2 regions of the Dysgonomonas sp. ZJ709 genome follow, and region 2 is predicted to be linked to the other one. Evidence: riboswitches for the same ligand, from Rfam matches in the RefSeq annotation. Region 2 holds a riboswitch; the other holds the start of a gene.
What was found. A riboswitch is a leader RNA that binds a small molecule or an ion and turns the genes downstream of it on or off. The one in region 2 is predicted to bind thiamine pyrophosphate.
Positions count from the first base shown of each region.

Region 1 (15,985 bases), on a different contig from region 2:
CTTGGATTTACTGTTGGTATAAATGCACAGAATAAACAGAACAACATGTTAAGTAAAAAACAAGAAAAGATAATTACCATCTCCGCTTTTACAGCTAGGGGAGAGCTTGATAAATTGCAAATAGAACTGAATGCCGGACTCGATGCCGGACTAACGGTCAACGAAATAAAAGAAGTATTGGTACATCTTTATGCCTATTGTGGATTTCCGAGAAGTCTTCGTGGATTACAAACCTTTATGACAGTTCTAGATCAACGCAAAGCTAAAGGCATAAGCGATAATTGGGGGCGTGAAGCGTCACCGATAAACGATACCCGCGATAAATACGAACGTGGTAAAGATATACTTGCTGAACTATCGGGAGTTACACCATCCGAAGGACGACCAACAACAGGCTATGCAGCATTCAGCCCTGAAATAGAAACCTTCCTTAAAGAACATCTCTTCGCCGATATATTTGAACGCGATGTGCTCACTTATGCTGAGAGAGAAATGGTTACAGTATCCGTACTTATAAGTATCGGAGGTGTAGAGCCGATGCTGAGTTCACACATGAATCTGTCTTTAAATGTAGGAATAACTCCCGAACAATTAAGTCAATTAATAAATGTAATAGAAGTGAATGTAGGTAAAGAGGTAGCAGATGCAGCTAAGCCTGTATTGAATGAAGTATTACAAAGCAAAGGTTTGAAAAGCGACGTAAATACAACTGAAATGATAAATGGCGTAAAAGTAGAAAAAATCTCTTTCCCTAACAGATTTCTAATTAATGTAGCCGGTAACCTATACTTTCCTCCAAATTATGATGCCAGCAAAAAATATGCAGCTATTGTTGTAGGGCATCCTTTCGGTGGCGTTAAAGAACAAACATCAGGTCTGCATGCTCAAAAAATGGCAGAATTGGGCTATATAGCCCTTGCTTTCGATGCTTCTCATTATGGCGAAAGTGGTGGATATCCCCGTTACATAGAATCGCCCGAAACACGAGTTGAAGATTTCAGTGCAGCAGTAGACTTCTTAAGTAACCATCAAAATGTAGATGAAAACCGTATTGGTGTGATCGGTATTTGTGGAGGTGGTGGCTATTCGGTCAGCGCAGCACAAATCGACCACAGAATAAAAGCACTCGCAACAATCAGCATGTATGATATGGGGCGTGCCCGCAGACAGGGATTAGGCGACGGTATCACTACCCAAAATGGATTCATTCTTTAAACAATATCTTAAATAACAATCATGAAAAAAATTAGCATAGCATTAGTAGCTGTTATAGCATTTGGATTCACTGCATGCTGCAATAATCAAAAAAACACAAATGAAATGGAAACAGCAAATAACAAAGAAACAACTCTGATTTTTCCAAAAGGAGATGTAATCAATAATGATTATTTCAGTGGAAAAGCATGGCTGAAAATGTTGGTTACCGATAAAGAAAACTTTGATGCAACTGTCGGAAACGTGATATTCGAGCCCGGAGTCAGAAACAATTGGCATTCGCATCCAGGCGGTCAAATATTACTCTGCACAAGAGGAACAGGCTACTATCAGGAAAAAGGGAAACCGATTCAACTGCTCACTGTAGGCGATGTTGTTGAAATCTTACCCGATATCATCCATTGGCATGGTGCAACACCCGATAGTGAATTTGAGCATATAGCAATCGGCACACAGTCAAGTAAAGGTGCTGTTGTATGGCTAGAACCTGTAACTGATGAAGAATATAATAGTTATAAGAAATAAACAGACAGCCTAAAACATAAGTAAAATTAAATAATAGTGTAAAAACATCAATTTTAGGCTTTGGAGTATATTAAATAAAATCTAAGGAAACCTCTATAAATTAATTATCTATAGAGGTTTTTTACAAAAACACCTCTTATGACAGTAGAATATCAAATTAGGACAACAAATCGAAACCAAATATATCGGTAAAAAATGATAACTATTCGTCAAATAATTCCATGATTCGTCTATGATATTTATACAATAACTTTTAGAAACATTTTCTACCTTAGAAAAAATTGTCCGAATATTAACGAGCTTGTACCTTTAAAACACTCTATTTGATCTTGATCCTGAAAGGAAAATACTCCTTCAATATTTTAGCTTACATAATGAATAATCCAAATTCAAAGTCGGTAAAATGATCAGCCAGATAACTTACTCAAAAGAACATGTTTAGTGGCTAAAAAAATAAGATAAATAAACTTGATAGAAATATATAAAGTAGTACATTTACACCTGATTTTTAATTTATTTCATTGTTCTATTATTCCTTTAACGGATAAAATATAAAGACAAATGAAATCATAAAAATTGAAAAATTACAAAACTAATCAATTTGAACTTACAAATTAAAATGTACATCAACAATGAGAACAATACATTTAAAAAAATTAACATTTCTCATTTCCGGACTACTGGTGTTGCATGCACAGGGTCAAGTAACAATAGGCAGTAACAACGCACCCAACAAAGGGGCTTTGCTAGATCTGAAAGAAACTGTAGATGGAAATTCTAATAAAGGATTAATTTTGCCTCGCGTTGCTCTAAATTCATTAACTACTACGGTTACAGATCTTAAAATCACAATAAATGGATCTGTAGGTAGTATTCCGTGGGACATCAATGAGCATATAGGTTTAATGGTGTATAACACAAATGAAGATCGTTGCGCAGCTACCCCTATCTATAAGGGTTTATATGTTTGGAACGGACAAACCTGGCAATATTTGGGACAAACCAACCAACCTTCTCCCAGTGTTTATAAGGTATCCGACCCACGTGATAGTGAAGTGTATCTGGCACGTAGCTTCGGAGCAGCTGGTGATTGGATGCTTGAAAATATACGTTACGATCCAATTATCCATCCTTATACCGATTTTACTGGTTTCACGCATACCGCAAATTCTGCGGTATCCCCTTATACCAACAAATATTTTGCTTATGCTGAAGGAGATACAAATCCTTATATTCCTGCTAACCATCCATCTTCTGACTGGAGGCTAAAGATAAAAAACGGCTTGTTATACAACTGGGCAGCTGCTACCAACGGAGAAAACCCTTCCGTAGCTAATCAAGGACAAACACCTACAGGTACCGATCCGGTAGCTTCTGTTCAAGGTATTTGTCCTAATGGATGGCATGTGCCAAGTGATAAAGAATGGAATGACTTGGAACGCCACATTTATAATAATGCTCATTTGTACAGCAGCTATAGCGAATCGGAAAAAAATGTATGGGTTCCTTGGGAAACTGTTTGGGAATACGGTACATCATTTCCTGGATATGGATGGCGTCCATCATCGACCGCTACCGATGCCCAAGGAGCGGCTATAAAATCGGTATGTCCACCAAATGGTAGCAGCACGGTCACCAATGGCAAAAGTTTCTCTGCGTTATTAGGTGGATTTAATGCTCTTCTTGCCGGTTATGCTTCCGGTGGCTCCACTGGCAATTACGGTTACGGTTGTTTCTTTTGGTCGTCAAGTAGCAGTAGTAATAGCAACGCATGGTTCCGGAATCTGACAGATAGTAATGCATCGGTGTACCGATTCGAGAATTCTCGCTCCTTTATGTTTTTTGTTCGTTGCAAGAAAAATTAATAATTTAAATATTGGTTTTGATTCTATGAATAACAACCAAAAGTCGATATTAACATAAAAAAGCTTGCATAAACTAAATAAATATTATCTTAGCATCATAATAATTATAAAAATAAGTTTGTTAAGGAACTTAATATATTTATAATACTAAAGAATTAAATGCTCAATTTCGGTCAAAATTAAATGACTTCCCACGTCGTTGTTATTTCTGAATATTTTATAGTTAATCCTATTTTAAAAAAATGGGAAACTAGTTTTTACCAACCCCTTCCAAAGAGAGGTTTAAATAGTTTATACATATCGTGCAAATTTGCGCACAGTCTACCCGATTTTTTTTATATCTGTATAGAAATAACATATACACCTCTATGCCATCCTTATCAACAATTAATTCAAATACTTTATCAAAATGAAAATCAAAAACTTTACGTTGCCCATACTTTGTACAATGCTATTTCTCATTCCTGCCACTTTGGTCGGACAAGTAACGATTGGCTCCGGTACTGCTCCTCGCAAAGGCGCATTGCTAGACCTAAAAGACAGCGACTCCCACACCAATCCACAAGTGACAGCAAATAAAGGTTTTGCAATGCCTCGGGTAAAACTCACTGATATGGATAATCTCTATCCTATGTTTACGGGAGACGAATCAGATTATGCAACTCAAAAAATGAGTCATGTCGGCTTAATCGTTTATAACATATCGGGAGAATCCATACCCAGATGTGCCCCTATACCCGATGGCTTATATTCGTGGGATGGCGAAAAATGGCGAAGTATATGGAGTCCTGATGAACCTGTCTCCATCGACTTGGGCACAAAACGATATTATGACCTACCCAGTGGACGCGATGCTCGCGGAGCTATCAACATGCAAAGTTTTGATATAACATGGTCTCCTACCAGATTGCTGACTTATACTGAAAAAGCAATAACAGGTGCTAGTTTACAAGACGGCGGTGTACTTTTTAGCAATGTAAATAGAACCGCTAGCCCTCTGAAAGCAAGCCCGGCAATCTTTAGCATGATACCTGATGTGATGAATATTAGCAATCCTGATTCGCCCTGGCAATCGAGAGAGACTGCATTGACTTTTACCATAACGGACGAATGTGGCGAAACTGCAACCGAAACCATAACCCTCAACCAAACCAATTATGCCCTCAAAGTCAATAATCAGTTTAGCAGCAATCAAAGTATCTATACCACTGCCGGAAACGTTAAGTTGCCTGTAGAAGGAAATGTGGCATGGACAACCGTTAAAACCGACCCGAGTAATATTCTCTCAAGCACCAGCCCGATAGTTGGCAGTACTCAGGGGAGTGACAGAAAAGACGGCACTACAGCCAATTCCAACTTCCAGTACACCGTTGCGGCAGGAAATAAATACCAAACTGCAGATATCACTTTTAAAGACACACAAACTATCAAACGCTTCGACGATATTACTGTATCGATACTAAACTGCACCACCGAGCCTAATATGGGAGAATGGAAAATCCGCGCCGACCTCGCCGGATTTGCGAAAGATGTCCCACACCCTATCACCAAAATAGCTTGGCACACCGACCAAAATGATAATATTTTCTTCTCGGGGAACTTCGGCTACGAAGATGCACCCACTAACACTAAAGAACGTCGTTGGATGATTACCAACCTTGCCGCCACCAGTTTTGCTGATACAGATCGTACCGGGACCGATGATACCGTACTACAAAATTTGGGCACTAGCCCATCTGCAACCAACAATTCTCTAAATCCACTTTGGTGTTATCCTAACGGAGGCACCGATGGTGCCACAGCCACCACATTCAACAACAATCCTCGCATAGGTCGCTTATACAATTGGGCAGCTGCAACCAACTCTAAAGGAAATACTACTACCGGCGAAGAAGGTATCAATGAGGGTGAAGAACTACATAAAACCACTATTAAGCGCCAAGGCATCTGTCCTAATGGCTGGCATCTCCCGTCCGATGCAGAATATACAGAATTGGAACAGGAAATCAACCTCCATACCAGCCAATATAGCGGAATCGCTGATGCTAACGGAACAATTACCGTAGGTGATAATGAACGTGGCACTACTCACGGTCAGGGCATGAAAGACTCATGCCCTGCTCCTGATGAAACAATCGTCCCCAACGGTTCATCCAACATTATTTCTTCCACGCTTCGCAGTGGCTTCGGAGTATTATTAGTCGGTTATGCCAACGGCTCCAAAGCCAAGGAATACGGAGAAACAGGCATCTTCTGGAGTGCCAGCGGTAGTCCTCTTCCTTCCGGAGCGTGGTCTCGAAAGATACCTAAAAACTTAATGAATGTTACCCGTTATGCGTCAGTTCGGCACAGTTTGTTTTCCGTACGTTGCAAGAAGGATAATTAAATCCGTTTGTTTTGTAGTTGTTGAATCCATGAGAGAACTATGAGGTACGTTTTCATATAATATACATACTAAAATTGTAATCAATTTATAAGATTAAAAATATTAGAACCACAGGAAAATAAGCCCCTGTGGCTCTAATATTTTCACATAAATTATATCATTAGCACCTTAAAGTTGACAAGAATATCCAAATTAAAATAATCGTAAAAAATATATTCAAGTACCTATTTTATTTAAAATTTCCATTACATTTGTCACACAACAATCAAGGGGTGCTTTAAAAAGCTGAGATTATACCCTTAAAACCTGATGCGGGTAATGCCGCCGTAGGAATGACAAAAGAATACTTCTCCTTTAGCTAGGATATCTCTTGATTGGTTTTATTATCTAAATAACCAATATGAATAACAAGAAGAGATATCTGTCAGCATTAACAATTGCAGGTTCTGATAGTGGCGGCGGTGCAGGGATACAAGCCGACCTAAAGACATTCTCAGCAATAGGTGTCTTTGGGATATCAGTCATTACCGCTATTACTGCCCAAAACACACAAGAAGTAAGGGCTATAGAAACTCTCTCCCCTTCAATCATACGTCAACAACTTGAAACCGTACTAGACGACATGCTAATAGATACTGTCAAAACAGGTATGCTTCCTAATTCCGATACAGTAGAAATAGTTGCCTCGATTATAGATAGGTATAATCTTCAAACGGTGATTATGGATCCGGTAATGATTTCTACTACTGGAAGTAAGCTCGTATCTGCATCAACAATTCATTCTTTCAGGGAAGAATTATACAAACGAATAACACTTATCACACCCAATATACCTGAGGCTGAAATACTTTCCGGAATTAAAATTACTCAGGAATCAGATATGCAAAAAGCTGCTGATGTGTTACTTAATCAAGGTTGTAATGCCGTCTTAATAAAAGGAGGACATTTGCCAAAGGCTAATGTTGTCGATATCTTTTTCAGCCAGAATAAAGCTCCAGTTTCCTTCTCTTCCAAAAATATCCGAACAAGTAATTTGCATGGTACAGGCTGTACCCTATCATCTGCTATTGCGGCATACATGGCTTTAGGTATGGATATTGAAATAGCTGTCAGAGCTGCAAAGCAGTACATTACCAATGCCATATATTCCGGAAAAGATATTATCACAGGAAAAGGCTGCGGTCCACTTAATCATTTTTTCAAACCAGAACCATTAAATACTAAACAATATGATTATTAAGTTAAATGGCCAAAATCATGAAATAAAAGAGAGAGCAACTATAGCTTCTTTTATTGAAGATCTTGGGCTAAAATCGCAAGGTATTGCCATTGCTATCGATTATGAAGTTATTCCTAAAAACGAATGGGCAAAAACTATATTATCGGAGAATGATGAATTAATGTTGATACAAGCCGTATCGGGAGGATAACTATGATTAGTTTAGTAGTAATCACTCTTGAAGAGATAATTGAAAATGAAGCCCAAATTCTCAATAAACTTTTCAAAAACGGCGTATTGACATTGCATCTGCGTAAACCTTTATCCTCCGAACAGGAAGTATATCTTTTGCTATCTCAGATAGCTTCGAAATATCACGATAGGATTGTGCTACATGATCATTTCTCATTAGTTAATTATTTCGATCTGAAAGGAGTACATCTGAACAGCAGAAATACAATTCGACCAAATAAAGTATTGCTTTCTGTTAGTCGTTCTTGTCACTCTCTTGATTGTTTAGAAACTTCGGATGATTTTAATTATGTATTCTTGAGTCCTATTTTCGATAGTATATCAAAGTCAGGGTATAGCCGTGCTTTTACGCATGAAGAATTAATAGAAGCTACGAATCTGAATATAATAACAGAGAAGGTTATTGCTCTGGGTGGGATTGATTCAGATACTATTCCAATTGCTGTATCCTATGGGTTTGGCGGAGTAGCCGTTTTAGGCGGACTATGGAAAAACTTCAAAGAGAATAGAGATGAGAATGCTCTGTTAGAACGATTTAATAAACTTAAATCCATATGCAACCAATAATGAAAGGACTCTTATTTATAACACATCGAACACAACAATTCGATTACCTGCAATCGATAGAAATTGCATTAAAAGGGGGATGCCGACAGATACAATTACGAATGAAGGATACTCCCATAGATGATATAATAAGAACAGCTTTAGCTGCAAAAGACTTATGCAACGAATACGATGCACTGCTTTATATCGACGATCATGTGGTAGTCTGCCAAAAGGTGCAAGCTAAAGGTGTGCATCTCGGAAAGTTAGATATGCTCCCCAGTGAAGCACGAAAAATACTGGGGAAAGACTTCATTATTGGAGGCACAGCCAACACGTTCGATGATATAAAACGGCTCTATGACGAGGGTGTGAACTACATCGGCTTGGGTCCTTTCCGCTTTACAACAACAAAGAAAAACCTGAGTCCTATTCTTGGACTGAATGGTTATCAATCAATTATAAGGCAATGCAAAGAAAACAACATAAATCTGCCTATACTCGCTATCGGAGGAATAACAATCAATGACATTCCCGACATTATGCGTGCAGGAGTATCCGGAATCGCACTGTCCTCTACCATTCTATCCGCAGATAATCCGATAGAAGAAACACAGAAAATTATCAACTTAATCAATAAATATCAGCTATGAAAAATTTAGTGATAGCAGGAAAGGAGTTCGAGTCACGACTCTTTTTAGGAACGGGCAAGTTCAGTTCCAATGATGTAATGAGTGAAGCCATTGTTGCCTCACAAACACAAATGGTAACAGTAGCAATGAAACGGCTTGATCTTGAAAATAAGCAAGACAATATGTTGATCCATATCAAAAAGCCGGGAATACAACTCCTGCCAAACACATCGGGTGTACGCAATGCAAAAGAAGTTGTATTTGCTGCACAACTGGCTCGTGAAGCTTTTGAAACAAACTGGCTGAAATTAGAAATTCACCCCGATCCTAAATATCTTCTTCCCGACCCGATAGAGACATTGAAAGCAACGGAAGAACTAGCTAAACTTGGCTTTATCGTATTACCTTATATACAGGCAGACCCTGTACTTTGCAAACTACTTGAAAATGCCGGAGCCGCAACCGTTATGCCCTTGGGTGCTCCCATAGGAACAAATAAAGGATTGCGGACACGGGATCTGCTTGAGATTATTATAGAGCAAAGTAATATCCCTGTAATTATAGATGCAGGAATAGGTGCGCCGTCGCATGCAGCAGAAGCTATGGAGATGGGTGCCGATGCTGTTCTTGTAAATACAGCGATTGCTATTGCAGGTGACCCCGTTGCGATGGCAAAAGCATTTCAGCTCGCTGTTGAAAGCGGACGCATGGCTTTCGAAGCACAATTGGCAAATCAACTAAACTTTGCAGAAGCAAGTAGTCCATTAACCTCATTTTTAATGTAAGGTCGCAGACCTATTTATTGCTTTTCTATCTATAACAGCAATAGGCAGTCATTGATATAAAATATCCCATTAAATATTTACATTTACTTAGAATAATTATGAAAACAAATCATCGTATTACTTACCCCTCATCGAAAAAGATATATGTAAAAGGCGAAATTCACGATATAAACGTGGCTATGCGTTCGGTATCATTGTTGGATACAATTACAGTTGTCGACGGAAAAGAGGTAAAAGAATATAATGCTCCTGTTACCATTTATGACACAAGTGGTCAATACTCCGACCCTAATATTCCCATTGACATAACAAAAGGATTACAACGCATACGTGAGCAATGGATAAATGATAGAAACGATACAGAGCTGTTACCGGCTTTTACATCTCATTATTGTAATGAACGTTTGGTTAATGAAAAATTAGATGCCATCCGTTTTCCTTTGATAAACTATCCTCGCCGTGCACAAACAGGTAAAAGTATCACACAAATGTATTATGCACAGCAGGGAATCATTACCCCAGAAATGGAATATGTAGCTATCCGTGAAAATCAGCAAAATGGTGAACTAGGTATAAAAACACATATTACCCCTGAATTTGTAAGAAGCGAAATAGCAGCAGGCAGAGCCATTATTCCGGCTAATATCAACCATCCCGAAGCCGAACCGATGATTATCGGAACAAATTTCCTAGTTAAAATAAACACGAACATAGGTAATTCAGCCCTTTCGTCAGGCATTGACGAAGAAGTGGAAAAAGCAGTATGGAGTTGCAAATGGGGAGGCGATACCTTAATGGATTTATCGACAGGTGAAAATATCCACGAGACTCGTGAATGGATAGTCCGCAATACTCCTGTTCCTGTAGGAACTGTGCCTTTATATCAGACATTGGAAAAAGTAAATGGCAAGATTGCAGACCTTAACTGGGAGATATATCGTGATACGTTAATTGAACAGTGCGAGCAGGGAGTAGATTATTTCACCATTCATGCGGGATTACTTCGGTCTCATCTGGCACTCGTAAAAAGACGCACTACAGGTATTGTATCACGTGGCGGATCTATTATCGGCAATTGGATGACAATGCATAATAAGGAGAATTTCTTTTACACTCATTTCGATGATATATGTGAAATATTGAAACAATACGATGTAGCTATTTCGCTAGGCGATGGTTTACGCCCCGGTTGTACTGCCGATGCAAACGATGCCGCTCAGTTTGCAGAACTGTCTGTTTTAGGCGAATTAACAAAGAAAGGGTGGCGACACCATGTTCAGGTCCGGGGCATGTAGCAATGCATAAGATTAAAGCAAACATGGATGAACAATTGGCTCATTGCCATGGTGCTCCGTTCTATACATTAGGGCCTTTGACTACTGATATTGCTCCCGGTTACGATCATATCACATCAGCCATTGGCGCAGCGCAAATTGCCTGGTATGGCACGGCTATGATCTGCTATGTTACCCCGAAAGAACATTTAGGATTACCCGACAAAGAAGATGTAAGAGCAGGTGTAATCGCTTACAAAATAGCAGCTCATGCGGCAGACCTAGCGAAAGAGCACCCGGGAGCAGCAATAAGAGATAATGCACTAAGCAAGGCTCGATACGATTTCAGATGCAAAGATCAGTTTAATTTATCATTAGATCCCGAAAAGGCTTTGGAGTATTATAAAATAGGAAGATTGGATAACGAGAGTGATCATTGTACCATGTGTGGCCCTCATTTCTGTGCAATGAAATTGACAAAAGAAATGCACGAATGTGCTAAACTCAACGAATGTTAACGATGGAATTTACAGAATTAATAAATGAGTATGATTGGGATGATATTAAATCCCGAATCTATACCCGTACAGCAAAAGATGTAGAGATTGCTTTGAACAAAAGCCGACTTAACACGGATGATTTTATGGCATTAATCTCTCCCGCTGCTCAATCCTATTTGGAACAGATGGCTGTATTGAGCCGAAAATATACACAGCAGCGCTTTGGTAAAACTATACAGTTTTATGTACCGCTATATCTTACCAATTCGTGTGTTAATCACTGCGTATATTGCGGATTCAATCATAATAATGATATCAAACGTATAATTCTTACCGACGAACAGATTATGCGTGAAGTAGAAGCTATTAAAAAGATTGGCGATTTCCAACATATCTTGTTAGTTACAGGAGAAAACCCACGAGACGCAGGGGTCGATTATCTGGAGAATGCAATCCGCTTGGTAAAACCCTACTTCTCGTCGATATCAATAGAAGTACAACCGCTTAAAGAAACAGAATATAAGACACTTACTGATGCCGGACTTAATGCAGTATATTGTTATCAGGAAACATACTACAAAGCCAGGTATAAGGTCTACCATCCTAAAGGAATGAAATCAAAATTCGATTGGCGTCTTGATGGTTTTGATCGGATGGGGAAGGCAGGAGTACATAAAATTGGATTAGGTGTACTGATAGGCTTGGAAGACTGGCGAACTGATGCTACAATGATGGCTCTACATCTAAGATACTTGCAAAAGACTTATTGGCAGACCAAATATTCGGTTTCATTTCCACGTATGCGCCCACATGAAGGGGAAGAGTTTCAGCCGAATGTAGTTATGTCTGACAAAGAACTGGCTCAGATCATCTTTGCTTACCGCATTTTTGATCATGATATAGAGATAGCCTTATCTACCCGTGAAGATAAATTATTCAGGGATAATATGACTACGCTTGGTATTACGTCGCTAAGCGCAGGTTCAAAAACCGATCCGGGTGGATATGCGGTCTATAAAGACGAATTAGAACAATTTGCTGTAAATGACGACCGTTGTCCTGACGCAGTATTATCGGCAGTTAAGAATCAAGGATATGACGTTGTATGGAAAGATTGGGATTTAAGTCTTCAATAAGATCTCAGACCTTTTTATTTAAAAGAAAAATATGGATAGATATACAAGAAATATATTGATAGAAGGCTTTGGAGAGGACGGTCAACAAAAACTTAAACAATCAAAAGTCTTAGTAGTTGGAGCCGGAGGATTGGGATCACCTGTTTTATTTTATCTGGCTGCCGCAGGTGTGGGCACACTAGGTATCATTGATTATGATGTAGTGGATATTTCAAACCTCCAACGACAAATACTTCATCAGACTACTGATTTAGGAAAAAATAAAATCGAATCGGCTAAGGAAAAACTGACGGCTCTCAATCCCGAAGTTAAGGTCAATACTTATGGTTTCAAATTTACAACAGATAATGCAGCGGAGATCATAAAAGAGTACGACTTTGTTGTTGATTGCTGTGATAATTATACCACTAAATTTTTGATTAACGATGTCTGCGTAAAAGAACAAAAGCCATATTCTCATGGGGCTGTTTTAGCTCTGCGGGGCGAAATAATGACTTATATTCCGGGGTATGCCGATTACAGGTCTGTTTTTGATAATCCGCCTGAAGAAGGAACTGTTCCGACTTCGGCACAGATAGGCATACTTGGTTCTATTGCCGGGGTTATAGGCAGCATACAGGCTACAGAAGCTATAAAGTATCTAACGGGGATTGGAGATTTGATCTTGAACCGCATCCTTATATTTGATGGGAAAACGATGAATTTTCATTCTCTGAAAATTAAGACCTGATCTGATATATAATTATATTATTTTTGTACAAAAAATATAATCTGATGAATAAGATATTAGTTACTTACGCTGTTAAAGAAGAATTTGTCCCTATTACAATCAATGGATGCAAGATAGAATATCTTCATACAGGTATTGGCAAAATACGATCTGCAATGATGCTTACAAAAGCTCTATGCGAAAACCGTCCCGACTTAGTTCTAAATATGGGGACAGCCGGGACACATAATCATAGAATTGGAAACATATTTGTTTGCCGCCGTTTTATCGATCGGGATTATGAAATGGTAAAACTTCCGGGAATTGAGTTCGAAGTTGATTTCACTCCTATACACAAAGAGAAGAAAATATTAGAGGACTGGACTTCAACAAACGGTAGAGTGGGAACATGTAACACAGGCGACAGCTTTGTTACGGAGATTACATCGATGGACGGAGATGTTGTAGATATGGAGGCGTTTGCGCAAGCCATTGTCTGCCGTGAATTTGATATACCTTTTTTAGCTATTAAATATGTTACAGATATTATAGGGGAAAATTCGGTAAAACATTGGGAGGACAAACTGTCCGATGCCCGTAAAGGATTTGAAGATTGGTTTAAAGACAAATAAATTTGAACTTTCATTTTTTGATATCCTAAGAGATTTTTCTTTAAAATAAAGCCTCTTAGGATATTAATTTTGAAGTCGTCTTGACTTTTCAAAAGATTTTCTTTTTGTTTGTTTTTTACTCTCTTTGTCATGCTGAACGATAGTGAAGCATCTCCTAACCCAGATCCTTCGTTCCTCAGGATGACAAAATAATACGAAAAACAAAAAGTCAAGACGACTTCTTTATGTGTAATTTAAAACATCAGAATGGAACAAAATCACTTCCACCCGCCATTGGTTGAAAATCAGTAGGGCTAGGTGCTGCATTTCCATTCATATTGATTTTAGATGTAAATTGACCTCCTCCAATATTATAATCGTCGTCTATATTTTGGAAACGGGCAAACTCACTTTTGAATCGGAGCAATACGTCTGCTGTAGCACCATTACGATGCTTGGCAATAATAATTTCCGCAAGACCTATCAACGAATTACCCTTCTCATCTTCGAGTATTTTATAATATTCGGGACGGTGAATAAAGCAAACCATATCGGCATCCTGCTCGATTGCACCCGATTCACGAAGGTCTGATAATTGTGGTCGTTTACCTTCCGCTCCTGCACGTCCTTCTACTCCACGATTCAACTGCGACAAAGCAATGATAGGAATATTAAGTTCTTTCGCTAATCCTTTTAACGAACGGGAAATCATACTTACCTCTTGCTCACGGCTACCATACTGCATACCACTGGCGTTCATCAATTGGAGATAGTCGATAATAATCATTCTTACTCCATGTTCACGAACCAAGCGACGTGCCTTTGTACGTAATTCGAATACCGATAAACTGGGTGTATCGTCAATATATAGCGGGGCATCGTACAGCTCTTTTATCTTAAAATCGAGTTGTTCCCATTCATAAGGCTCTAGTCTACCGTTCTTTATTTTCTCTCCGGGAATCTCGCAAGTGTTAACAATCAGACGATTTACAAGCTGTACATTCGCCATCTCGAGTGAGAACAAAGCAACAGGGTAATTGTAAGTAACAGCCATATTCTTAGCCATCGAAAGTACGAAAGCTGTTTTCCCCATCGCAGGACGTGCTGCGATAATAACAAGGTCAGAATTCTGCCACCCTGATGTTATTTTATCCAGTGCATCGAATCCGGTTTGTAAACCACTTAATCCATCATCGCGATTGGCGGCAATCTCGAGCAAGTTCAGGGCTTCTTTTATAACAGGATTAATCTGTGTAACATCTTTCTTTACATTACCTTGCGATATTTCGAAAAGCTTACCTTCAGCTTCCTGCATCAAATCGTCTACGTCTGATGTTTCGTCAAAAGCCTTGTTTGTAACTGAAGAAGAAAAAGCTATCAATTCCCGAGCCAGATATTTTTGTGCAATGATACGGGCATGAAATTCGATATGTGCTGCCGAACCTACTTTTTCTGTAAGTTGGGCAACATATACAGGACCACCTACTGTCTCTAATTCTCCGTCTTTTTTAAGTTGCTCTACAACTGTCAACATATCGATAGGAGCCTGACGAACAGCTAAGTCTACAATAGCTCTGTAGACTATCTGATGAATAGGATCGTAAAAACTATCGGGTTTAAGTATATCACTCACAAGCGAATAAGCGTCTTTCTCTAACATCAATGCTCCTAATACAGCTTCTTCCAGCTCTCTGGCTTGAGGTTGTACTCTGCCTATATCAGACATCTGTTGCATTTCTTTCGGTTTTCCTTTCCGCTGATTCTTATAATTATTGTCGACCATGTATATTTTTGATTTTATACTCAAAGATAATAGTTTTTACGCTGAATAAATAGTTAAGTTATAAACAGGCTGTTAATAACTTTTTAAATACAAAAAATGCAGCCTTAATTTAAGGCTGCATTTTAACTATTTCGATAATATCTGATCAAGGGTTATACTTCGATTCTTTCAATATTTCTTGAGGATCAAGAGTTATAATATCTTGTATTGACGCATTAGTTTTTTTTGCATATTGGAACACGATTTGCCAGCCAACCCACGCACCTACACGCCCAGGAGATTGGAGAGAAAGAGTAGAAGTATAAGGAGCATCGTTGACATATCTTGTTATAATCATATGATCGCTTGTGTATATATTACTCTGCTTGATCATTGTCTGCCAAACAGACTTCTCATTTTCTACACACCATTTAGTTTGGTCAGCGGTGTAACCAATTAAATCGTTCGCATTATAATCGGGTAGGAGAACAGATAATATATAAAGGATTTTTCCTTCTTCGACCATAGCTGATAAAAGTGTTTCCTGATCATCATTGTCCGATTTAAT
Region 1 covers NZ_JAAKEM010000003.1:5,855-21,839, forward strand. The annotation lists partial or broken gene G7Y56_RS03375 (carboxymuconolactone decarboxylase family protein) at 1-1,191, shown strand, start outside; gene G7Y56_RS03380 (cupin domain-containing protein) at 1,237-1,740, shown strand; gene G7Y56_RS03385 (FISUMP domain-containing protein) at 2,373-3,605, shown strand; gene G7Y56_RS03390 (FISUMP domain-containing protein) at 4,015-5,991, shown strand; TPP riboswitch at 6,250-6,341, shown strand; gene thiD (bifunctional hydroxymethylpyrimidine kinase/phosphomethylpyrimidine kinase) at 6,392-7,231, shown strand; gene thiS (sulfur carrier protein ThiS) at 7,221-7,421, shown strand; gene G7Y56_RS03405 (thiamine phosphate synthase) at 7,424-8,029, shown strand; gene G7Y56_RS03410 (thiamine phosphate synthase) at 8,029-8,661, shown strand; gene G7Y56_RS03415 (thiazole synthase) at 8,658-9,425, shown strand; partial or broken gene thiC (phosphomethylpyrimidine synthase ThiC) at 9,605-11,217, shown strand; gene thiH (2-iminoacetate synthase ThiH) at 11,220-12,335, shown strand; gene G7Y56_RS03430 (HesA/MoeB/ThiF family protein) at 12,367-13,065, shown strand; gene G7Y56_RS03435 (nucleosidase) at 13,110-13,676, shown strand; gene dnaB (replicative DNA helicase) at 13,918-15,438, opposite strand; gene G7Y56_RS03445 (hypothetical protein) at 15,584-15,985, opposite strand, start outside.
Region 1: it holds a riboswitch for thiamine pyrophosphate, as region 2 does, so the genes downstream of both, thiD (bifunctional hydroxymethylpyrimidine kinase/phosphomethylpyrimidine kinase) here and G7Y56_RS01850 (TonB-dependent receptor) in region 2, are expected to answer to the same signal.

Region 2 (15,985 bases):
TTGCAATCTTGGTTTTATAGATTGCTTTCGACCATAATGCATAATCTTCTACATGAAGGTATTGCATTTCGAAATTAAGATCGAGTTCAGTAAAGACGCGTCGACGAATCATTACAGCAGGATGACATATTCCGGATTTGAACAGTATGTAGGCACGTAATTCGCAGTCATGTAGCGGATTGTGGTGCAAATAGAGCTTGTCAGGTTTGTTTGATCTGAAGGTGTAAAACTGAGTGCTCACAACATCGTGATCGTTATTGCTTTCAAGAAAGTCAACTTCTTTTTCTATTCGGGTAGGAAGTGCAATATCATCCGCATCCATCCGGGCTATATAGTCTCCCGAGCATAATGTAATCCCTTTGTTGAGAGTTTTGATCAACTTCAGGTTCTCATCATTGTTTATAACCTTTATTCGAGAGTCTTCTTTTGCCATTTTTGCCAGAATATCACTCGTGTTATCTGTCGAGCAATCATTAATTGCAATTACTTCGATATTACGATATGTTTGGTTTAGTATCGAACTCATAGCTTCTACAACATATTTTTCAACGTTGTAACAAGGCATTAATACTGATACTAATGGTTGGCTCATTTTTTCTTTTCTGCTATCGAATTAAATATAGATGTGTAGGCGTCTACCATCTTTTCTATTGTAAAGTTGGCAAGATAATATTCTCTTGCATATTCTGACATTTTATTGTGTACGTTGTTATCTGATAGTATATATTCAATCTTTTCTTCAAAAAGATATGATTTGTTGACTATCGAAAAGCCATTCTTCCCGTCTAAAATTTCTGTAATGCCTCCCACGGCAGATGCAACGATAGGAACACCGAACGATAATGCTTCGAGTAACGACATCGGTAAGCCTTCGTAGTTGGATGGCAGCATAAATACATCTGCATATCGAAGATAGATCGAAGCAGAATGAGCTTCACCTAAGCAAAATACATTCTCTGGTAGGTTCGGTATTGTTTCCTTATTTCCTATCCAGACAAAGGCATATTTAGGCATTCTCTTGGCTACGTCAAGAAATAGATCGAGTTTCTTTTGTTTCGATATTCGGGAGATGCACATCACTATCTGAGGATATTTTATTTTTATAAGCTCAAGTTCGTGTGTTATACTGTCTTGCTCGTTGCTATGCGTTATGTAATTGTCAGTTACAGCATTATATATGCGAACAACATTTTCCGAAATTCCTTCTTCTCGAAGACAGTTTACATCATATTTGCTTACACCTACAATCCGGAATGCTCTGTCTTTTAATTTTTGTTCAACTATCAAGAACTTACGATACCCTTTTCGTATCGAATCGAAACCATGTACTGTATATACGATCTTTTTCGGATTGAATGCCATTCGCCCCAAAGCACCCATTTTAGACGAATGAAGATGAACAACATCCGGTCTGTATTTTATTCTGTAATAAAATAATTTGAGTAATAGAAAAAAATCTTTCCAAGAAACTCCTTTACGGTGTTTGCAGAGTTTTATTCTTGTGAAATTACTCCCAAGTTGGCTCCAAGCCTCACCGTTTCCTCCGTACAAAACGAAGACCTCGTGTTTAGGGCTCAAACTCTTAATAAGGTTGGCAACAATTGTTTGCGCACCACCATACTCCGAGACTGTTATTACTTGAAAGATTCTCATTAATGACTTTATATAATTACTCTAAAGTACAAATATAATAGCTTTTATCTACATTTAGAGATGGCAAAGCCTTAATTTATCACTAATGACAATATATTTAAGTGAGTTTAGGCGGGGTTATAGCGAGTTTTTTCCATTTGTAATATCCGAAAATGGAGACAATGAAGAATATAACAAACAAACTTCCCGACATAATATCATGCTGAACAAACAATAATATGCTCGATATAGCATTAGCAGGGATAAGCAATAGCCATTGCTCTACCCATCGGCGCGAAATCATCCATAAGGCTACGATATTGAGCGAAGTGGTCAAAGCATCACCTATAGTCAGATAATCTTGGTCTATGGTGTAATGGATAAGAAGCAGATAAATTATCACAAAAACTACGATAATTCCCCCAATAATCGGGATAATTGAGGATTTTGGCGCATGGATTGTTACGCCACTATCTGTTTCTGTTCGTTTGTATTTTGTCAACCACAATATCCACCCGTAGGCTGATGCAGCAAAAAAATACACATAGATTGCCATGCTGGCATATAATTGTGTGTCGTAGAATATGTATATATAAAAGGCAGCCATGACAATACTGGCAGCCCACATCATAATGTTAGCTTTGTATTCTAAATATAAGTAGAGTAATCCTATAATGGCACCTACTATACTAACCCAGTTATTTTGAACAAATTCTAACATAATATTTTAATTATATAGTGTATAAATTAAAGGGAGTTTAATATAAGTATGATTTACTCTTTATGATCTATATTCCCTCTGTTCTGTCATCCCGATACGTAGTGAGGGATCTTGATTATACTCTCGTTATAGAATGGATAGATCCCTCACTACGTATCGGGATGACAGGAAAGTGTTAAAAGCTAATACCTACTCGTGCCATAATATTACGTGGTGCTTGAGGAAATAACCCTTTGTAAACAGACGGTTTGCTTCCATCGGCAAATTTCTCTGTACTTACCCATGCATTAGCTACATATTCTTTGTTGAACACGTTGTTTATAAAGAATTGCAATTCGATCTTACCTATTTTGTTAGCTTGGAAAGAATATCCGGCTATAAAGTTGGCAACAAAGTAGTCATCTAACTGATTGTCTTTGTTTGAAGTATTGTCATAATACATCTTACCAACATATTTATTCACCAGCGAGAAATTCAGATCTTTCATCGGGATAACCGTTATGATCCCGCTTCCTACTACAGTCGGTGAGAAAGATATGTTAGTCGATTTGAAAAACTCCGATTTTTGTTCCACAACGTTCCAATCTTCCATATTATCATAGGTTTTAAAATAAGCTGTGTAATTCTGGATTTTATTGCGGCTTAATGCTGTGTTTGCATCTAAACGTAACCATTTCACCGGAGTATAAGCAGCTGATAGCTCTACCCCCATGCGGTAACTGTCGGGTACATTTTCCTGCAATTTATAGCCAGTATCGCTCAGTTTTCCTGTCTGAACCAACTGATCCCTGTAATCCATGTAATAGAAATTAGCGTCGAAGGAGAATGTGGTATTGGCATACCTATATCCAAACTCATAATCGAAGAGACGTTCAGATTCGACATTGCGATTGCCTTTGTGAAGTTCTTTCAGGTCTGCTCGTAATGGCTCTCTATTCGAAATACCCAGAGAGGCATATACTTCGTTGAAATCGTCGAAACTATATGATAAACCAATTTTCGGATTGAAGAAATTGAAGTAATAGTTTTTGCTAAGATCAGCCATGTCGTCATCTGTTCCTTTCATGCGATAGTCTATATAACGATTTTGCACTTCGCCGAAGAGTGTCAATCTCTCAGCGCCGTCGATCAGGCGATATTCCGCTTTGACAAATGCATTCATATCTCTTTTGGTTGCTTCTTCACGATACCATTCATAATTGATCGGTATGTTGTCATTAAACATTACCCAAGGTAATTTGCCATAATGGGAACCCTCGAAATAACTGTACATGCCACCTCCGCTTAGCGATAATTTATCTTTTTGGTATGTAAGATTTAAGATTCCGACATATAAATTATTCGATAATAATTTTCTGCGTATTACATCCGATTTCTTGTATGTAACTCCATCTATAACTTGAGGTGGTAAACCGAATTTTTCTTCAAGATTTTGCTTGGTTTTATAGTTTTCGTAATAACCATATCCATTGTTATAGCTAAAATTACCATTGAGAGTAAGATTGCTGTTTAGTTGGCGTGTATAAATTGCTTGTGCAATGTTAGAATAGTAATTATCTGTCTCATTATCGTAGTAACGGATATTCCCTGCTTCATCGGTATATTGCCCAGCTATATTGAATCTTCGGTCTATAGCCATCATTTCGGGATCAACTCCTTCCCATGTTATGCCTGTGTGTTGTATGGCATTGATATAGACAAAGCGAAGCATTTGTTTATCGGTAAAATGGGCAACGGTAGCATAACCCGTTTTATGATCGACCTTTCCGTTGCGGATATAACCGTCACCGGTTACTCGTGAATAACGTCCATCTATTGATAATCCGTTTTTCATGATACCAGTTCCCGCTGCAATACTCGATACGAATGTATTGTAACTGCCGATTGCTGTCGATGCCAGCCCATATGCATCAGGTTTCGAGCCTGTGGTTTGTAGCGAAATACTTCCGCCAAAAGACGCAGCTCCATTGGTTGCTGTTCCTACACCTCGCTGTACCTGTATACTCTGTAAGGAATTAGACAAGTCGGGGATATTTACCCAATATACTTCCTGACTCTCAGGGTTATTGAGTGGCATACCATTTAGTGTGACATTAATGCGGTTGGCATCTGTACCCCTTATGCGGTACGATGTGTTACCCACTCCCGTTCCGTCTTCAGAATAGGCTACTACGGATGGTAAGGTTTGTAATACAAATGGAATATTTCTCGCAGCATTGTCATTCTTGATTTGTGCTTCGTTGAGGTTGGAGTGGGCTATCGGAGCATTTTTTCCTGCTCGTGTAGCCGATACTACAACTTCTTCGAGCTGAACCAGTTTTAAGTTATCAGCTCTCTGTTGTGCATATAGTCCTATGCTACCCAGTATAAGAGTAGTTGTTATAAAAAGTACCTTTTTCATTTAAATACCTAATTAGTTGTAAGAGGACAAGTATTGTTATCTTCATTACAGATGTTAAACAAAAAAGGGGTTTGATAAGATGGTTTCCCGAATTTTAAGAATATGCGTGTGCGCAAAACACATAATCCATTCCCTCCGCCGGCATTACCCGGATCAGGTTTATATGGGTGTGATCTCAGCCCGTTTTATTAAGGCACCCCTAAGATTTCGGATGTAAAGATATACGATTAATTTGAATTGAAGAATAAACACTTATATAAAAAAAATCTATTAACTATTCTTCCTTATAAATCTATCGTTAGTAGAAAGAAACATTATAAGCTGAATGATCTATAATGAAATGGAAAAGTATTACTTTTGTGCCAAACCAAAATAAATTATCTAGGCAATGAATTTTTACAAACTTACTTTAATTACATTATTCTCTTTAGTTATCGGATTTTCGTTTTCATCGTGTGATAAGAGGAATGATTATTGGAAAGCTGCAACTTTGGATTTTAGCGCAGTTGTTCCTGTCGCTCGACAAGATGGGTATTTTGAGCAAACAATAAGAATTAGAAATGTCGATATTCAGGGATATAGCCCTTCTCGTGAAGATATGATAGATATTCGTAATATTGATTCTTGGTTGTTGTTGTCTAATCTAACACGTTTGGACAGGATATCTTTTAGAATTGTATTGGATGGAGATACAAGGGTCTTTTATGAGCAAAATGGTGTATCGGGAGACATACAAGGCGAATTTATTATAAATAATGATGTTTACTATTCATTAATGACGGAAGTTATGAATAGGATAAGATATAAAGGCTATGTTGATATAACGATAGTCGGTAATTCTAATATCGGCGATGGTGGTCCTATTGAGTTTAATTTTTCCAATAATATTGATATCTTAATTAGAGATTAAGACGAATGTTATGTCAGATAATTCACTTAAATTATTTTCCGATTTTCTCTCTGAAATACAGGAATTAGATCAATCTGATTTATCATTAAGAAATAAATACTTGCATTTGAAGCAGGTGTTAGAGCGAAGCTGCAAAGAACTCACTATGAGTGAATCTTTGCAGTTTCCTTCTTTATTCGCTCGTCTCGTTTTCATTGCACAGAAATATGATTTGCCAAAAAGTATTGAATGGCAATTACAGAATATTCGTGTAAAAGCTTCTTTTCTTCTTCGCAGTGACGATAATCTGGTATCGACAGTGCAGTATCATTACGCAAAAAATACTATCGAACAGTTCTTCAATATAGTGTCAGGTGAAAAGATTGTAGAAGATACGGAAGAACTACTTGCCGAAACAGAAATTAAACCGCCTTTACGACTCGATAAAATCAGGGTACAACTATTATCTATTGACAGAGAGAATGAATACCTGATTTGCTGTGCCGATAGTTTAGCCGATGTAGAATTAAAAGTCAGATATAATATATCTCCTATAAATCACCTATTCAACGAGACAATCGATCGTTTATGGATAGGTGTCCAACTTAATTTAATTGATGTTAAGATTGACGATTCGGGCTATTACATACCGAAAGTGTTTGTTTTAGAACCCGATTATCTGATAGATGCTTCTGCAATGGCAGAATGCTTTCAAAATTATGGCAGTTCTCATTTGCATTACTTCCGACGGAAATTTGAACAGCCGGCAAATACCCATTATATCTTATTGGGAAATTTGGCGAACTATTTTCTCGACGAATTGATTTATGCCCCGAATCCTCAGGATTTAAAATTTGGAGAGGTTTTTACAAAATCTTTTTTACAGATGCCTTTCGAGTATTCTACATGTAGGGATATAAAAGAGAATAGCGATTTCAGAGAGTTTATGGCGAAGGCTCAGCGCCATTTTAATAATATCAAGCGGGTTGTGTTGAATGATATGCCTGCGAATGGTTTTAAAGTGCAGGATTGTGTACTCGAACCCTCTTTCTTTTGCGAGAAATATGGATTTCAGGGACGACTGGATTTGCTCCAGTTGTCGGATGATGAAAATGGAATAGATCGCATTATTGAATTAAAATCGGGAAAACCGCCCTTTCCCGCAAGCGATGTCACGAAAATAGCAGTCAATCACGAGACACAAACAGTCGTGTATCGATTGATGATACAAAGTGTATTCAATAAAGATGCTCGCCATATATATGCTACAATACTCTATTCCGCGGCTGACAATGCAGGCGAGAATGTTCGTTTAGCAGCACCTTATCAGCAATTAGAAAAAGAAATTATCAATACACGTAATCTGATAGTAGCTACCGAACACGATTTGTATGTAGGCGATAGTGAAACAGTGGAATCTACATTCAGAGAACTGTTCGACCTGAATAATTACGGTCGTGTCCCTCAGTTTTTTGTCGATAAACTCGCTGAATTGAATAGCGTATTAAATAAAGCATCTCTTTTGGAGAAAAGCTATTTCAATCGTTATGTAAATTTCATTTCCCGCGAATTATATATTCAAAAAATGGGCGATGAAGGTGCGGATTCGATGATGAGTACTTCTGCATTGTGGAACACGACTTTCGAGGAACGCAGAGATGCACTGGAATTGATCGCTGATCTTGAGATTGAGAATATTGATGATGATGGGCGTGACATGAAAATTCTTTTTAGCCGAAAGGAAACCTTCGATTTTACGAACTTTCGTGAAGGGGAGATCTGTATTCTCTATCCCCGACAAGATGATAATGATACTATCCTCACCAATCAGATATTGAAAGGTACTGTAGTTGAAATATCAGGTAGGCATCTACTGTTAAGATTCCGTTATAAACAACGAAATCGTCAGTTTTTCTCTCAATACAAATATTGGGCGGTAGAGCACGATAAGCTCGACCATACTTATAATGCGATGTTCAAAGGTTTGTTTGCTTTTCTGTCTGCACCAATCGATAAAAAAGAATTACTACTCGGGCTAAAAGAACCGCATTCATCGTTAAAAATTCTTTCAGATGAGGATTTGTCGAAAGAAAAGAAACAAAATACTGTAATAGAGAAAGCATTAGCTGCCGAAGACTATTTTTTGATTGTAGGTCCTCCCGGCACAGGTAAAACTTCAATCTTTGCCCGTCAGTTAATAGAGCGACTGTATGCAAATGAAAAAGCAAATATATTGGTAATAGCTTATACCAATAGAGCTGTGGATGAACTTTGTGCTGCTATTTGTCAAGCCTTTGGTGAAGATGAAAAAACATGTGATAAATATATTCGTATTGGTTCGGAGTTGTCGTGTGGTGAAGCATATCGTGATTGCTTATTGCAAAATGTATCAACTCGTGCTAAGTCGAGGAAGGAATTATCAGATAAGTTGCAAAATACACGGATTTTCGTTGGCACATTGGCTTCTATCGTCGGTAAGCCTGAATTGTTGGATTTAAAGAAATTCGATGTTGCTATTATCGATGAAGCGTCACAGATACTCGAGCCGCAGATAATGGGTTTACTCCCACAGTTCGATAAGTTTATAATGATTGGCGATCATAAACAATTATCCACTATTACATTACAAAACGAATATCAATCGAAGGTAAAAGATGAAACCTTAAATTCAATTGGGTTATATGATTGCCGCGAGTCTCTTTTCGAACGATTATACCGAATATGTCAAAGCAATGGATGGGCGCAAGCTTATGATACGCTGACTTATCATGGGCGGATGCACGAAGATATAGCCTCTTTTGTAAATACTCATTTCTATGATAAGGTACTGAAGGTTGCAACCGAAAGGCAAACAGCTAATCTTTATTATAGCATTTATGATGAAAAGAACTTTTATCAATCCCTAATTGCAACGAAACGTTTCGCTTTCGTTCCTGTTCGGGAAATAGATTATAATAATCCATCTGATAAAATAAATGAAGCGGAGGCCGATGAGGTTGTGTCTTTAGCCGTAGCCTTATTGCATCTTTACAAAGAGAATGATAAAATTTTTGATGTGCAAAAAACATTAGGTGTTATAGCTCCTTATCGCAATCAAATCGCATTAATCAAGCACAAATTGGAAATGACAGGTTCTCCCGAACTTGCCAATATAATGGTCGATACAGTAGAGCGTTATCAGGGTAGCCAGCGCGATGTTATTATTCTCTCGTTCTGTTTCAATAAGCCTTATCAGTTGAAATACTTTAGCAACATGAATCACGATAGTTCGGTCGACCGTAAGCTGAATGTTGCTATAACCCGTGCCCGCGAGCAGTTATTTATGGTCGGTAACGATTATATCTTACAGCAGAATCCTATTTATAGAAAGATGCTTGAATCTCTAAATGAGTAAAAAGTACTCCTCCATGTAATTATATCTATTCAATCTCAATTTTTTTATTTCAGATCGATAAATATTTATTTAGTTGAACATTCAACTAAATTATTTGTTATACCTTTGCAAACTGAAAATTAAGGTCGCAAACCTATTTGTTGTCCATCAGAGTATAACAATGTTTGTTGGTTATATCTTAAAATGTGACATTAAATATGTTCTTATACTAATTAGAAAGAAAATGATGCAATCTTTTGTACAAGCAATACTCAAAACTCAGTCCTCGTATCGTCAGATAATTCAGCGTAGAATGCGTGAGAATAGCATAAATCTGACATTCGAAATGCTACATATTATGCGGTTTTTGGCTAAGAACGAAAAGATAAATCAGCAAGAATTAGCCAACACAACGTTCAAGGATAAATCTAGCTTATCATATCTTATAAAGAATATGGAAAAGAGAGGCTTCGTTATTCGTGAAGAAGACGATCGGGATAAGCGAAGCAAGTTGGTTATGCTTACTAATGATGGCAAGCGATTGTATGAGCAGGTTCGAATAATTGTCGAAGACGTATATTCGTCTATTGAGAGAGAAGTAAATCTCGATCACATGAAATCGTGCATAAACTACATGGATGAATTTAATGAAATTATAAAGGAAAACTAAGTGAAACGTTTTACATATATAATATTATTCCTTACACTAAACCCGATACATTTTGTTATGGCACAGGATGCCTATAAATTAAGTGTGGAGGAGCTTTTCGATAGAGGTGTTCAAAATAGCATAGCAATACAAGCTTCTTATGTTAAGACTCAACTATCAGACGATAAACTGAGTCTGGCTAAAAATAAACAATTACCCGATCTTGCTATTGCAGGTGTATTCGGTTATGTAGGTACTCCGACCATATTAGACAAAGATTTGACTTTTCTGGGACATCCGGCCTCACCCGATTGGCGACAAAACTATCAGGTGATAGCGGTGCAACCTATATATCAGGGTGGACGTATTACGAATAGTATAGAGAAAGCTAAACTAGAGCAGGAGGTTGCTCAACTTTCTTTGCAAAAGAATAAAGCCGATCTGAAACTTTGGCTTATGACTAAATATCTTGATTTGTTTAATCTCTACAAGAAGCGTGAGGTTTACGGAAAGAATGTCGAAGAGGCTAAGGTTCGTGTGCATGATATAGAGAAAATGAAGGAAGAGGGAATGATAACGACTAACGATGTTCTGCGTAGTAAACTGCTCCTCACCGATTTCGAATTGGCATACAATGAAACAAATGATAATATTTCTCTGGTTTCTCAGCAATTAACTATTGTTTTGGGAATGGATGAAAACTTAATTTTGATGCCGGATGAGTCGTTACTAACAAGTCAACTGGATATCAGAAACGAAAATGATTACGTAAGTCTTGCTTATAGCCGATATCCCGATATACAAATAACACGGACAAACATGGCTTTGGCAAAGAATAACTTGAAACTGACAAAGGCTGATCTTTTGCCATCTTTATCCTTACAGGCTAGTAATACATTGGCTCGACCTATCCCGAATACATCGCCTGTACAGGATTTCTATCTGAACGGTTGGGGAGTAACTCTCAATTTATCATACCATATATCTGCATGGTTCGATCGGAAACGCAATGTTAGTTCAGCTAAACGGGAGATTCAGTTACAAGAACTGGCAGAAGAACAACAAATGCAGACTATACGTGCAGATGTAAAATCGGCAGTAGTAAAACATAAAGAAGCATTGGATAGAATAAAAGCTTTCAATGAATCGGTAAAACAGGCAAACGAAAATTATAGAATAGTCAAAAATAGGTATTTTAATCAATTAGCCATTTTGACCGACCTGCTGGATGCTAACAGTGTTCAGCTGGATGCCGAGTTGCAACTTACAGCGGCTAAAACAAATGCGATATATACCTATTATCAATTACAAAACGTAAGTGGAAGTTTATAACTATGGATATAGATAAATCAGAAGTAGATAGTAAGCGAGAGGAGAGAGAGGCTTATCTTAAACTAAGAAAAAAGCGTACGAGAAATATTATTCTGAATACGATTAGTATTCTTCTGGCTTTAGGTGGAATCATCTGGGCTTGTAATTTCTTTCTTCGTTACTATCGTTACGAAATAACAAACGATGCTACAATCGAGCAATATATTACACCGATTAACTCCCGTGTTTCGGGTTATATTAAGGAAATACGTTTCACCGAGCACAAGTGGGTGAATGTAGGTGATACATTATTGATTATCGATGACAGGGAGTTTCAGATCAAACTGATGGATGCTGAGGCCTCATTAATGGATGCAAAGAATTCGGTTTCGGTACTGGCTTCGAACATAACGACAACTTCGACAAATGTCGCAGTATCGGATGCCAATATAGAAGAAGCGAAAGCACGCCTTTGGAAATCGGAACAAGACCTGACCCGATATGCTAACCTCTTGGCTTCCGAATCTGTTTCGCAACAGCAATACGATCAGATAAAAAGCGATAACGAAGCGCAAAAAGCCCGCTATAATTCCTTACTTAAGCAAAAAGAATCGTTGAAATCGGTGTCTACCGAGGCTTCAAGCAAGCAGGGTAGTGTTCATGCCAATATTTTACGACGTGAAGCTGATTTGGAAATGGCTAAGCTCAATCTGTCATATACTGTTATCGTTGCACCATACAGCGGTTATGTAGGGCGTCGTACGCTCGATGTCGGACAGTTGGTACAAGCAGGGCAAACGATCACTTATCTGATCAAGAATGATAACAAATGGGTGATAGCCAACTATCGTGAAATGCAGATCGAGAATATTTATATAGGGCAGGAAGTAAGAATCAAAGTCGATGCTATCAGCGGAAAAACCTTTAAGGGGCGTATTACCGCTATATCTGAAGCTACCGGTTCTAAATATTCCTTATTGCCCACCGATAACTCGGCCGGTAACTTTGTGAAGATCCAGCAACGTATCCCTGTAAGAATTGATTTTGAAGATATTTCGAACGAGGACATGCGAAAATTACGAGCCGGAATGATGGTAGTTTCCGAAGCAATCAAATAATATAATGGCAAATATCCCTATAGCTCCAACTACTACACCTAATCCTTTTAGAGGTTGGGTGCCTTTTTGGCTCAAAACGGTTGTAGCTTTTATAATATTAATTCCTGTTCTGCTTATAAATGGAGCTTACACAGGAAGCAATATCGATGTGTCGAGTTATTTAGGCGTTCTATCCGAAGATATTAATATGGCTTATTATGCTTCTTCGGCAGGGATGGCAATAGCCTATCTGATTATTCCTAAGGTAAAACCTATTGCAACAACAAAGACAATTATTCTGGTTGTCCTCTTGATTCAGGTCGTTTTGAGCCTTATTTGTGCCGAAACGGCTTATGTTGAGATTATTATTATCACTAGTTTCTTTATCGGATATTTTAAGGCATTTTCGTTGATAGAAACGATTAATATTTTGATGCCGGCACTCAGTCCGAGTAATACACGTAATGAATTTTATGCTAAATTTTATCCGATAACACTCGCTTTCGGTCAGCTGTCACTTGTGCTTACAGCAGAACTGGCTTACATGTACAACTGGCAATATATGTACTATTTTATGGTGCTTTTATTACTATTTGCTATTATAGCAGTAGTAATTTGTATGTCTTATGCTCGTCGTCTGGTTCGCATACCGATCAAGGACATTGATTGGCTAAGTTTCTTTCTTGTCTCGGCATGCTATATGTCGGTTATTTACGTTGCTACTTATGGTAAAACAAAAGACTGGTTCAACTCGCCAGAGATCGTATTTGTAACTATACTGATTCCGATTACTGGTTGGTTGTTTATTCGTCGTCAATTTTCCGATACACCTTTTATCGATTTGAGCGTGTTGAGAAATAGGAACTCATTAGTGACCTATATTTTATCTTTCGTTTTGATGTTCTTCGCATCATTCAGCATATTAATATCTTCTTATACTACTTCCATATTGAGACTCGATAGTACGAAAGTAAACGAGTTGTATTTGTATATGATTCCCGGATTTGTACTTGGTGCTGTTATTTGCTATTACTGGTTTTTGAAAGCTATTCGTATGGCATGGTTAATTTTTCTCGGATTCGCTTGTTTTACCATATCTTTAGCCCTTTTATATTTTCAGGTTATGCCGACAGGATTGTATGAGGATCTTTATCTGCCTATGTTCCTTAGAGGTGTAGGGATGGTAGCGCTGTTTGTGGCATTTGCCATTTATGGTATTCAAGGGTTAACACAAAAACAATTAATATACAATGCTTTCTTTATGATTAGTGCCCGTTCGGCACTGGCACCGGCAATAGGTTCTTCTATTTTATCCAATTGGCTTTATCGTCTGACCCAACAAAATGTAAATGTGCTGTCGCAGAATTTAGACACTCAGAACCCGATGGCTGTAAGTCAATTTAATACCTCTGTTAATAGTGCCTTGTCGCAAGGGTGGAGTATCGAAGATGCACACAAGATAGCAACTAATGCTCTCTATCTTAAAGTTCAGATACAGGCTACAACGGTAAGTATTAAGAATATATTAGGATGGATGTTGATTTTTGGGATAATCCTACTGATTATAATCTTGCTTTATTTCTTCCAGTTTAAGCCTGTTAGGTTGATGAGGATGGGCAATGATATGTCAGGGTGAATTCTTATAATTTATCCCTTAAAACTTAAAAATAAAAAGACCAATAACTTAAGAAGCTATTGGTCTTTTCCTATATTATCGAGTAATCTTATTTTTTATTTACTCTGAATTTCTCATTACCGTTTTTAATGAAATCAACGATTTGATCAGCAGCAGCTATCCCTGCATTCGTATTTGCTTCGGCTGTTTGTGCTCCCATTTTTTTAGGAGTAGAGAAGTAGCGGTCAGCATATTTCTCTGCCATTTCAGCATGATTACCGGGCATAATGTCTGTTACATATTTGAAATCTTTGCGGTCAGCCATCACTTTCACTATTTCTTCTTCGTTGATAACCTCTTTACGCGCAGTGTTGATTAATAACGCATTCTTAGGCATCTTGCTTAATAGAGCATAGTTGATTGAATTTTTAGTCTCGGCAGTAGCCGGAATATGTAGCGAAATATATTGACATGTAGTGTAAAGATCTTCTACCGATTTTACAGCTTTCACACCTTCTGCTTCGATAGCTTCAGCCGTAAGGAACGGATCGAAAGCATATACCTCCATACCGAATCCTTTAGCTACACGAGCCACATTGCGTCCTACATTTCCATAAGCATGGATTCCAAGTTTTTTTCCTAGAAGTTCAGTCCCTGAAGTTCCATTGTAAAAGTTACGAACAGCATATACTATCAGTCCGAAAGCTAGTTCAGCTACAGCATTTGCATTTTGTCCGGGTGTGTTCATTACACAAATATTGTTTGCAGTTGCCGCCTCAAGATCGATGTTGTCGAATCCTGCTCCAGCACGAACAACTATTTTCAGATTTTTAGCTGCATCTAATACTGCTTTATCGAAAATGTCGCTGCGGATAATAGCTGCATCTACATTAGCCACAGCATCTAATAACTGTTGCTTTTCTGTATATTTTTCAAGTAATACAAGTTCGAAACCTGCATCTTCGATTGCTCCTTTTATTCCTTTTACGGCTTCTGCTGCAAAAGGCTTGTCTGTTGCTACTAATACTTTCATGTTTTATTATAATGTAAAAAAATAAGAGCAAAACTTAATTTGCCCTTATTTGGTTAGCTTTTTTATTTTACGTTTTTCTTTGCAAATTCTTGCATGCAATCCACAAGAGCTTGAACACCACTTAGTGGCATAGCATTGTAGATAGAAGCACGGAATCCACCAACCGAACGGTGTCCTTTCAGTCCGCTCATGCCTTTTTCTGTGGCAAATTGAGCAAAATCGGCTTCAAGGTCTTTGTATTCGTTGCTCATCACGAAGCAAACATTCATTATAGAACGGTCTTCTACAGCGCAAGTTCCACGGAATAGAGGGTTGTTGTCGATCTCGTTATATATCAGGTTTGCTTTTTCAATATTACGTTTGTACATAGCCGGTACACCACCGTTAGCTTTCAGCCATCTTAGTGTTTGCATAGCACCATAGATAGGCACTACCGGAGGAGTGTTGAACATAGACCCGTTTTCGATATGAACACGATAATCCAACATTGTCGGTATCGGGCGGGTAACTTTACCTAGCAATTCGTCTTTAACGATAACAAAAGTAAGACCTGCAGGAGCCAGATTTTTTTGTGCGCCACCGTAGATCAAAGCATATTTAGAAACATCTATCGGACGAGAGAATATATCGGAAGACATATCGGCTACCAATGGCACCGGAGAGTCCAGATCGGTATGTAATTCAGTTCCGAAGATTGTATTGTTAGTTGTGATGTGAAAATAATCGGCATCTGTAGGGATTACATAATCTTTAGGGATATAGCTGAAATTATCGGCTTTAGAAGAAGCAACTTCTACTACTTCGCCGAATAGTTTAGCTTCTTTAAGAGCTTTGCTTGCCCAAGTACCTGTATTTAAATAAGCAGCTTTCTTTTCCAGTAAATTAAATGGTACCATGCAGAATTGAAGGCTTGCACCTCCGCCAAGGAAGATAACAGAATATCCTGCCGGTATTTCTAACAATTCTTTAAATAATTCAATAGTTTCGTCCATCACTAATTGAAAATCTTTGCCTCGATGGCTTACTTCCATTAACGATAGAGAAGAGCCGTTGAAGTCAAGAATAGCTTTAGCTGTTTCTTCAATAGTTTGTTGTGGTAAGATAGATGGACCTGCACTAAAATTATATTTCTTCATGTGATAAAAATTAGAAATTAATATTCTTCATTTGGTTTTTTTAGGGTCGGAGACCTTTTATTGTTTAAATAAATGCCATGCACAAAGTGTCTTATAATCTGACAGTATGGCAAATAAATATTCACTGT
Region 2 covers NZ_JAAKEM010000001.1:405,345-421,329, forward strand. The annotation lists gene G7Y56_RS01835 (glycosyltransferase family 2 protein) at 1-592, opposite strand, end outside; gene G7Y56_RS01840 (glycosyltransferase) at 589-1,653, opposite strand; gene pnuC (nicotinamide riboside transporter PnuC) at 1,751-2,353, opposite strand; gene G7Y56_RS01850 (TonB-dependent receptor) at 2,529-4,754, opposite strand; TPP riboswitch at 4,868-4,965, opposite strand; gene G7Y56_RS01855 (hypothetical protein) at 5,143-5,664, shown strand; gene G7Y56_RS01860 (DEAD/DEAH box helicase) at 5,675-9,037, shown strand; gene G7Y56_RS01865 (MarR family winged helix-turn-helix transcriptional regulator) at 9,261-9,686, shown strand; gene G7Y56_RS01870 (TolC family protein) at 9,687-10,997, shown strand; gene G7Y56_RS01875 (HlyD family secretion protein) at 11,000-12,094, shown strand; gene G7Y56_RS01880 (MFS transporter) at 12,099-13,709, shown strand; gene G7Y56_RS01885 (3-phosphoglycerate dehydrogenase) at 13,798-14,721, opposite strand; gene serC (3-phosphoserine/phosphohydroxythreonine transaminase) at 14,784-15,857, opposite strand.